Aquibium oceanicum: one gene and its partner. The protein of the gene in region 2 interacts with the protein of the main gene of each other region in a pairwise test. Links are inferred from orthologs where the notes say so. Each region holds a gene or a part of one and is shown on either strand. Other genes may lie near its edges. The genes, in order: rplL and dnaE.

The links.
Region 1: the proteins of dnaE (region 2) and rplL interact in binary tests that used the Escherichia coli proteins (3 or more experiments, as listed by UniProt). The link is inferred for Aquibium oceanicum from one-to-one orthologs.

What each region holds. Positions count from the first base shown.
Region 1 is NZ_CP018171.1:3,325,060-3,328,208, forward strand. What follows is about bases 1-2,840. They hold rplL (50S ribosomal protein L7/L12), read right to left. Parts: upstream 1,690-2,840; coding sequence 1,312-1,689; downstream 1-1,311. Other genes in these bases: rpoB (DNA-directed RNA polymerase subunit beta), read right to left, coding at 1-1,109; rplJ (50S ribosomal protein L10), read right to left, coding at 1,744-2,262; rplA (50S ribosomal protein L1), read right to left, coding at 2,658-2,840. Outside these bases: more of rplA, read right to left, coding at 2,841-3,149. UniProt on the Escherichia coli protein: The binding site for several of the GTPase factors involved in protein synthesis (IF-2, EF-Tu, EF-G and RF3). Is thus essential for accurate translation.
Region 2 is NZ_CP018171.1:2,877,586-2,882,027, reverse strand. Bases 112-4,244 are described here. They hold dnaE (DNA polymerase III subunit alpha), read left to right. Parts: upstream 112-510; coding sequence 511-4,044; downstream 4,045-4,244. Other genes in these bases: BSQ44_RS14040 (hypothetical protein), read left to right, coding at 4,183-4,244; BSQ44_RS14050 (acetyl-CoA carboxylase biotin carboxylase subunit), read left to right, coding at 112-333. Outside these bases: more of BSQ44_RS14050, read left to right, coding at 1-111; more of BSQ44_RS14040, read left to right, coding at 4,245-4,442. UniProt on the Escherichia coli protein: DNA polymerase III is a complex, multichain enzyme responsible for most of the replicative synthesis in bacteria. This DNA polymerase also exhibits 3' to 5' exonuclease activity. The alpha chain is the DNA polymerase catalytic subunit.

The DNA of each region.
Region 1 (3,149 bases), 450 kb from region 2 along the record:
TGGCGGCTCTCGTTCTTGTCGATCGCCAGCGTGTTGCGGATGTAGCCGCCCACGTTGACGTGGTCGATGTCGAGCACCTCGATCTCGGTCATGCCGGCGTCGAGCAGAACCTTCAGCGTCTTCTCGTCGAGTTCGTCGCCGGCCTCGAGATAGATCTCGCCCGTCTCGGGATTGACGACGTCCCGCGCGAGGTAGCTGCCGTAGATGTCGTCCTCGGTGGCGCGGATGAACTTCACGCCCTTCTCGACCAGCTGCCGCGCCTGGCGCGCGGTGATTTTCTTTCCGGCCTCGACAAGCACTTCGCCGGTGTCGGCATTGACCAGTTCCGCCACGGCCTTGCGACCTCGGAAGCGGTCGGGCGAGAACGGCGCGCGCCAGTTGTCGCCGTCCTTCTCGTAGGTGAGATTGTTGTAGAACGTGTCGAGGATCTCCTCGCCGTCCATCCCGAGCGCCATCAGCAGCGACGTCGCCGGGATCTTGCGGCGGCGGTCGATGCGGGCGTGCACGACGTCCTTGGAATCGAACTCGATGTCGAGCCAGGAGCCGCGGTAGGGAATGACGCGCGCGGCGAACAGCAGCTTGCCCGAGGAGTGCGACTTGCCCTTGTCGTGATCGAAGAAGACGCCCGGCGAACGGTGCATCTGCGACACGATCACGCGCTCGGTACCATTGACGATGAAGGTGCCGTTCGATGTCATGAGCGGCATGTCGCCCATGTAGACGTCCTGCTCCTTGATGTCCTTGATCGACTTGGCGCCGGTGTCTTCGTCGATATCGAACACGATGAGGCGCAGCGTCACCTTCAGCGGCGCGGCGTAGGTCAGGTCGCGCTGGCGGCACTCGTCGACGTCGAACTTCGGGGCCTCGAACTCGTACTTGACGAATTCCAGCATCGAGGCTCCGGAGAAGTCGGAGATCGGGAACACGGACTTGAAAACGGCCTGCAGACCCTCGTCCGCCCGGCCGCCCTTCGGCTCCTCAACCATGAGAAACTGGTCGTAGGATGCTTTCTGAACCTCGATGAGGTTCGGCATTTCCGCAACTTCCGGTATTTTCCCGAAGAACTTGCGTACGCGCCTGCGACCATTGAACGTGTGGGTCTGGGCCATCGTCGCTCCTTGCTGCCTTACTGGCTTGTCTTCCAATCCGCTGCAGGCTACGCGCAGCGGCTATCCAAAACGGGCGAAAACCCGTTGCCTGAAAGCCGCTTGCGGCCGCCAGGAAAAGGGTTCCCAACCATTCGCGTCGTTCGCCGCCGGGCGAACCCGGCGGGTTGGCGGACGGGAGGACCCGTCCGCCGGAACGCGATGACTACTTCAGTTCGACCTTGGCGCCAGCCTTCTCGAGCTGGTCCTTGATCTTGTCTGCATCGGCCTTGTTGACGCCTTCCTTGACCGCCTTCGGAGCGGCCTCGACGAGGTCCTTGGCTTCCTTGAGGCCCAGGCCGGTGATGGCGCGGACTTCCTTGATGACGTTGATCTTCTGTGCGCCCGCATCGGCGAGCACGACGTCGAACTCGGTCTTCTCCTCGACGGGAGCGGCAGCAGCGGCACCGCCGCCGGCGGCCACGGCCGCGACCGGAGCGGCAGCGGAAACGCCCCACTTCTCTTCGAGCATCTTCGAGAGCTCAGCCGCCTCGAGGACGGTCAGGCTCGACAGGTCTTCAACGATTTTGGCGAGATCAGCCATTGTCTTTTTCCTTCATGAGGTTCGAACGTGTGATGGTGACAGCGAGGAACGGCCTCATGCCGCCTCGTCCTTCCGGGCATAGGCGCCGAACACGCGGGCCAACTGGGCTGCCGGCGCGTTGACGACCTGGGCGATCCGGGTTGCCGGCGTGGAGATCATCCCCACCAGCTTGGCGCGAAGCTCATCGAGCGACGGCAACGTCGCAAGCGCCTTCACACCTTCGGCGTCGAGTCCGGTCGCACCCATTGCGCCGCCGAGAATGACGAGCTTGTCATTCCCCTTGGCGAATTCGGACGCGACCTTCGGCGCCACAACCGGATCCTCGGAATACGCAATCAGGGTCTGTCCAGTGAACAGGGCCTGCATGCCTTCCGATTCCGTGCCCTGAAGAGCGATCTTGGCGAGACGGTTCTTCGCGACTTTTACGGTACCGCCGGCTGCGCGCATCTTCGTACGAAGATCGTTCATTTGCGCAACGGTGATACCGGCATAGTGGGCCACGACGACCGAACCCGAGGTGTTGAACACCCCGTGCAGGTCCGTGACGAATTCGCGCTTTTCCGCTCTGTCCACTGCCTATCTCCAGTTGACGGCCCTCCTTGCGGGAGAAACCGTCGGGTTGCCTTTTGCCGGCCGGGCCATCGATAAAGATCGCCCGAGCGGCACTCGAGGATCCTGCCCCCTTTCGCCACGTTCCGCGGGAACGGATCCCTCACAACGCGCAGACAAAAGGCAAACACGGTTCGAACCTACTCCGGAGCCTCGCGGCTCCCTTGTCGGGTCGTCCCCGTCTCATGCAGACCCATGCGGATTAAGGACCAGGTGACCCTGGACCGCCTGCAATCTCGGACAGGATTACGGAAGGTTTCCCTCCCGCACCGGAAGGTCTTACCCTTCCGGAATCCGGGCCCGGAGGCCCGGAATTCGTTATCCGGAAACCCTTTGCGGGGTTTTCCGGAGAAATCGGATCAGGACGCTACGGTCAGCGTCGACGGATCGATCTTGAGGCCGGGGCCCATCGTGGAGGACACCGCGACCTTCTTGACGTAGTTGCCCTTCGCACCGGCGGGCTTCGCCTTGACGACCGCATCGGCGAAAGCGCGCACGTTCTCGACCAGTTTGTCGAGATCGAAGGAGGCCTTGCCGACGCCGCCATGCACGATGCCGGCCTTCTCGACGCGGAACTCGACGGCGCCGCCCTTGGAGGCTTTGACGGCCGAGGCGATGTCCATCGTCACGGTGCCGACCTTCGGGTTCGGCATCATGCCGCGCGGGCCGAGCACCTTGCCGAGACGGCCGACCAGCGGCATCATGTCCGGCGTGGCGATGCAGCGGTCGAAGTTGATCTCGCCCTTCTGCACGGTCTCGACCAGGTCTTCCGCGCCGACGATGTCGGCACCGGCCTTGGTCGCTTCCTCGGCCTTGGCGCCGCGCGCAAACACCGCCACGCGCACCGTGCG
Region 2 (4,442 bases):
CGGCCTATCGCCAACGGCCTGCGCATCGCCTGGAAAGGCATGTCGGTGACCGCCCGCGCCATGCTGCCGGCGACCGCCGAACTCGACCGGCTGATGCCTGTCAAGCTCCCGCCGGACACCTCGAAGCTTCTCTTATGCCCCATGCCTGGAATGGTGGTCTCGATTTCGGTCGAGGAAGGGCAGGAGGTCAAGGCCGGAGAGACGCTCGCCGTCGTCGAGGCCATGAAGATGGAAAACGTCCTGCGCGCCGACCGCGACCTCACCGTGACGAAGGTGAACGCCAAGCCGGGCGAGAGCCTGGCTGTCGACGCGGTGATCATGGAGTTCGCCTGAAACTGCCGGAACTTGTCACTCGATATTGCATCTTTGACCCTTCAATGCGGGACCCGGCACCAGTTTTCTTGATCGGTGTGCCGACCCGATAGCTGTGTACCGTCGGCCTTCCGCACTGGACGCATCCGTCGTCACCTAGAATGATGCCGGGAGAAACATCCTGAAGCCCCGAGTCGCATGGCCGAAGAACGCAAGATCCGCGATCCGTTGAAGCGTGCCGCTGCGGAAGCCGCCGCTCCGCTGGCACCGGCGCCCGCGCGCAGCTTCGTCCACCTGCGCGTCCATTCCGCCTATTCGCTGCTCGAAGGCGCGCTGCCGCTGAAGAAGATCGTGGCGCACGCGGTCGCAGACGGGGCACCGGCGATCGCGGTTGCCGACACGTCGAACCTCTTCGGCGCGCTCGAATTCGCGCAGTACGCGGCCAAGGACGGCGTCCAGCCGATCATCGCCTGCCAGCTGGAAATCGCCTTCGCAGGCGAGGAGCCACAGTCGAGCCGCGGCCACGGGCGCGCCGCCGGCCGGGAGCGCGCGTCGGTCGTGCTGATCGCGGCCACCGAGGCGGGTTACGCCAATCTCGTCCGCATCGTCAGCCGCGCCTATCTGGAGACCCCGCCCGGCGACCCGGTGCAGGTGCGCGAGGAGTGGCTCGCCGCGCTGTCTGACGGCGTCATCTGCCTGACGGGCGGCGAGGGCGGCCCGATCGGCTGCGCCCTCAAGGGGGACCGTCCCGCATTGGCCGAGGACCGCCTGCTCAGGCTGAAAAGCGTCTACGGCGACCGCCTCTACGTCGAATTGCAGCGTCCGAAGGGCTACGACCGCGCGATAGAGGCGGCGACGGTTGACCTCGCCTACCGGCACGAACTGCCGCTGGTCGCCACCAATGAGGCGTTCTTCCCTGCGCGCGAAGACTACGACGCGCACGACGCGCTGATCGCCATCGCCGAGGGATCGGTGATCGGCGACGACAACCGCAGGCGGCTGACCCCGGACAATTACCTGAAGAGCCAGGCCGAGATGTCTGCCCTCTTTTCGGACCTGCCCGAGGCGATCGACAACACCGTCGAGATCGCCATGCGCTGTTCCTACTTTCCGAGGAACCGCAGCCCGATCCTGCCGCGCTTCACGGCCTCGTCCGCCGACGACGCGGAAGCCGCCGAAATGGCCGAGACGGAGGAATTGAAGCGCCAGGCGCGCGAAGGCCTCGCCATGCGCCTCGAAACGCTGGGCGCCTCGCCCGGCTACACCCACGAGCAATATGCCGAACGGCTCGAATACGAGCTCGGCGTCATCGAACGGATGAAATATCCGGGCTACTTCCTCATCGTCGCCGACTTCATCAAATGGGCCAAGGCGCACGACATCCCCGTCGGTCCGGGGCGCGGCTCGGGCGCCGGCTCGCTGGTCGCCTATGCCCTGACGATCACCGACGTCGACCCGCTGCGCTTCTCGCTGCTGTTCGAGCGCTTCCTCAATCCCGACCGCGTGTCGATGCCCGACTTCGACATCGACTTCTGCCAGGACCGCCGCGACGAGGTGATCCGCTACGTGCAGGAGAAATACGGTCGTGACCAGGTCGCCCAGATCATCACTTTCGGGACGCTGCAGGCGAGGGCGGTGCTGCGCGACGTCGGGCGCGTGCTGCAGATGCCGTACGGTCAGGTCGACCGGCTCTGCAAGATGGTGCCGGCCAACCCCGCCAACCCGGTCAAGCTCGCCGATGCCATCGCTGCCGAGCCGCGCTTCCAGGAGGAGATGGAGAAGGAACCGATCGTCGAGCAGCTGCTCGACATCGCCAAGAAGCTCGAAGGCCTCTACCGCCACGCCTCCACTCACGCGGCGGGCATCGTCATCGGCGACCGCCCGCTGTCCGAACTCGTGCCGATGTACCGCGATCCGCGCTCCGACATGCCGGTCACGCAGTTCAACATGAAGAAGGTCGAGGATGCGGGACTGGTCAAGTTCGACTTCCTCGGCCTGAAGACGCTTACGGTGCTCGACACCGCCGTCAAGCTCGTCAGGCGTCGCGGCATCGAGATCGACCTGTCGAAGCTGCCGCTCGACGACGAGAAGACCTACCAGATGCTGGCGCGAGGCGAGGTCGTCGGGGTCTTCCAGGTGGAATCCGCCGGTATGCGCAAGGCGCTGATCGGCATGAAGCCCGACCGCATCGAGGACATCATCGCGCTGGTGGCGCTCTATCGCCCCGGCCCGATGGAGAACATCCCCACATACAACGCCCGCAAGCACGGCGAGGAGGAGATCGCCTCGATCCACCCCAAGATCGATCACCTGGTGAAGGAGACGCAAGGCGTCATCGTCTACCAGGAACAGGTGATGCAGATCGCCCAGGAACTGGCCGGCTACACGCTCGGACAGGCCGACCTTCTGCGCCGCGCCATGGGTAAGAAGATCCGCGCCGAGATGGACAAGCAACGCGGCGTCTTCGTCGAGGGCGCGGTCAAGAACGGCGTCTCCAAGCAGCAATCCGACTTCATCTTCGACCTCCTAGCGAAGTTCGCCGACTACGGCTTCAACAAGTCGCACGCGGCGGCCTACGCCATCGTCTCCTACCAGACCGCCTTCATGAAGGCGCACTACCCGGTCGAGTTCCTGGCAGCGTCCATGACGCTCGACATGAACAACACCGACAAGCTGGCCGACTTCCGGCAGGACGCCCTGCGGCTCGGCATCGAAGTCGTGGCGCCGTCGGTCAAGACCTCCTACCGCGCCTTCGAGGTCGGCGAGAACCGCATCTACTACGCGCTCGCCGCCATCAAAGGCGTCGGCGAGGCGGCCGTCGAGCACATCGTGGCGAAGCGGAAGGAAAAGCAGTTCGAGACCCTCGAGGATTTCTGCGAGCGCATCGATCCCCGGATCGTCGGCAAGCGGGTTCTGGAAAGCCTCGTTTGCGCCGGCGCGCTTGACTGCTTCCAGCGCGGCCGGGCCGAACTCTTCGCCGGCGTCGAACGCATGATGGGGCTGGCGCAGCGTGCAGCGGAAGACGCCCAGTCCGGCCAGCACGACATCTTCGGCATGGCGCTCGCCGGCCCCCGCGAGCCGTTGCGGCTGCCCGCGGTCGAGCCCTGGGAGCCGGCCGACATGCTGCACCGGGAGTTTCAGGCGGTCGGCTTCTATCTCTCGGCCCATCCGCTGGACGAGTACAAGACCGTGCTCCAGCGCTTGCGGGTGCAGAACTGGGCGGAATTCTCCGCCGCCGTGAAGCGTGGCGCGACCGCCGGGCGCCTTGCCGGCACCGTCACCTCCAAGCAGGAACGCAAGACGCGGACCGGAAACAGGATGGGCGTCGTCACCTTCTCGGACACCAGCGGCCAGTACGAGGCCGTGCTCTTTTCCGAAACGCTGGCACAGTTCCGCGACCATCTGGAGCCAGGCCGATCGCTGGTCATCACCGTCGCGGCCGAGGACCGGCCGGAAGGTGTAAATCTGCGCATCCAGACCGTGCAGTCGCTGGAGGACGAGGCCGGCCGGATCAAGCAGGCGGTGCGGGTCTACCTGCGCGATGCCGACCCGGTGCCCGCGCTCGCATCGCGCCTGTCGCAACGCGGCGAGGGGCAGGTGAGCCTCATCGTCATCAAGGAAGGCGGCAAGGGGGAGGTCGAAATCGAGTTGCCCGACCGCTACAAGGTCTCCCCGCAGATCGTATCGGCGATGCGCGCCGTGCCCGGTGTGGTCGAGGTCGAACTGGTCTAGGCGGCGTCCTCACGCGACGTGCTGGCGCTGTCACACAACGTGTTGCGTCCGCGCATTCCTATCGCTTGTCATACGCACGCCAGTGCTCAGATAGCTCAACATGGGTTCACCAATGCCGCTACCCCAGATCGGACGCCAATGAAGAAGATCATCCTTCTGCTATTCGGATTCATGCTCGGCTTGGCGACGCCGGCCAGCGCTTCGGATGAGGATTTCCTGAAATCGCTGGAAGGCAACTGGTCGGGCGGCGGGCCGGTGCGGATGACGGCGGCGTCCAAGCCGGTGAACGTCTCGTGCACTCTCGTTGGCGACGCCGGTTCCGAAACGATCTCGCTCCACGGAAACTGCCGCGCGATGCTGGTCTTCTCGACCAGGCTCGGAGCGGAGCTGAAGGTGTC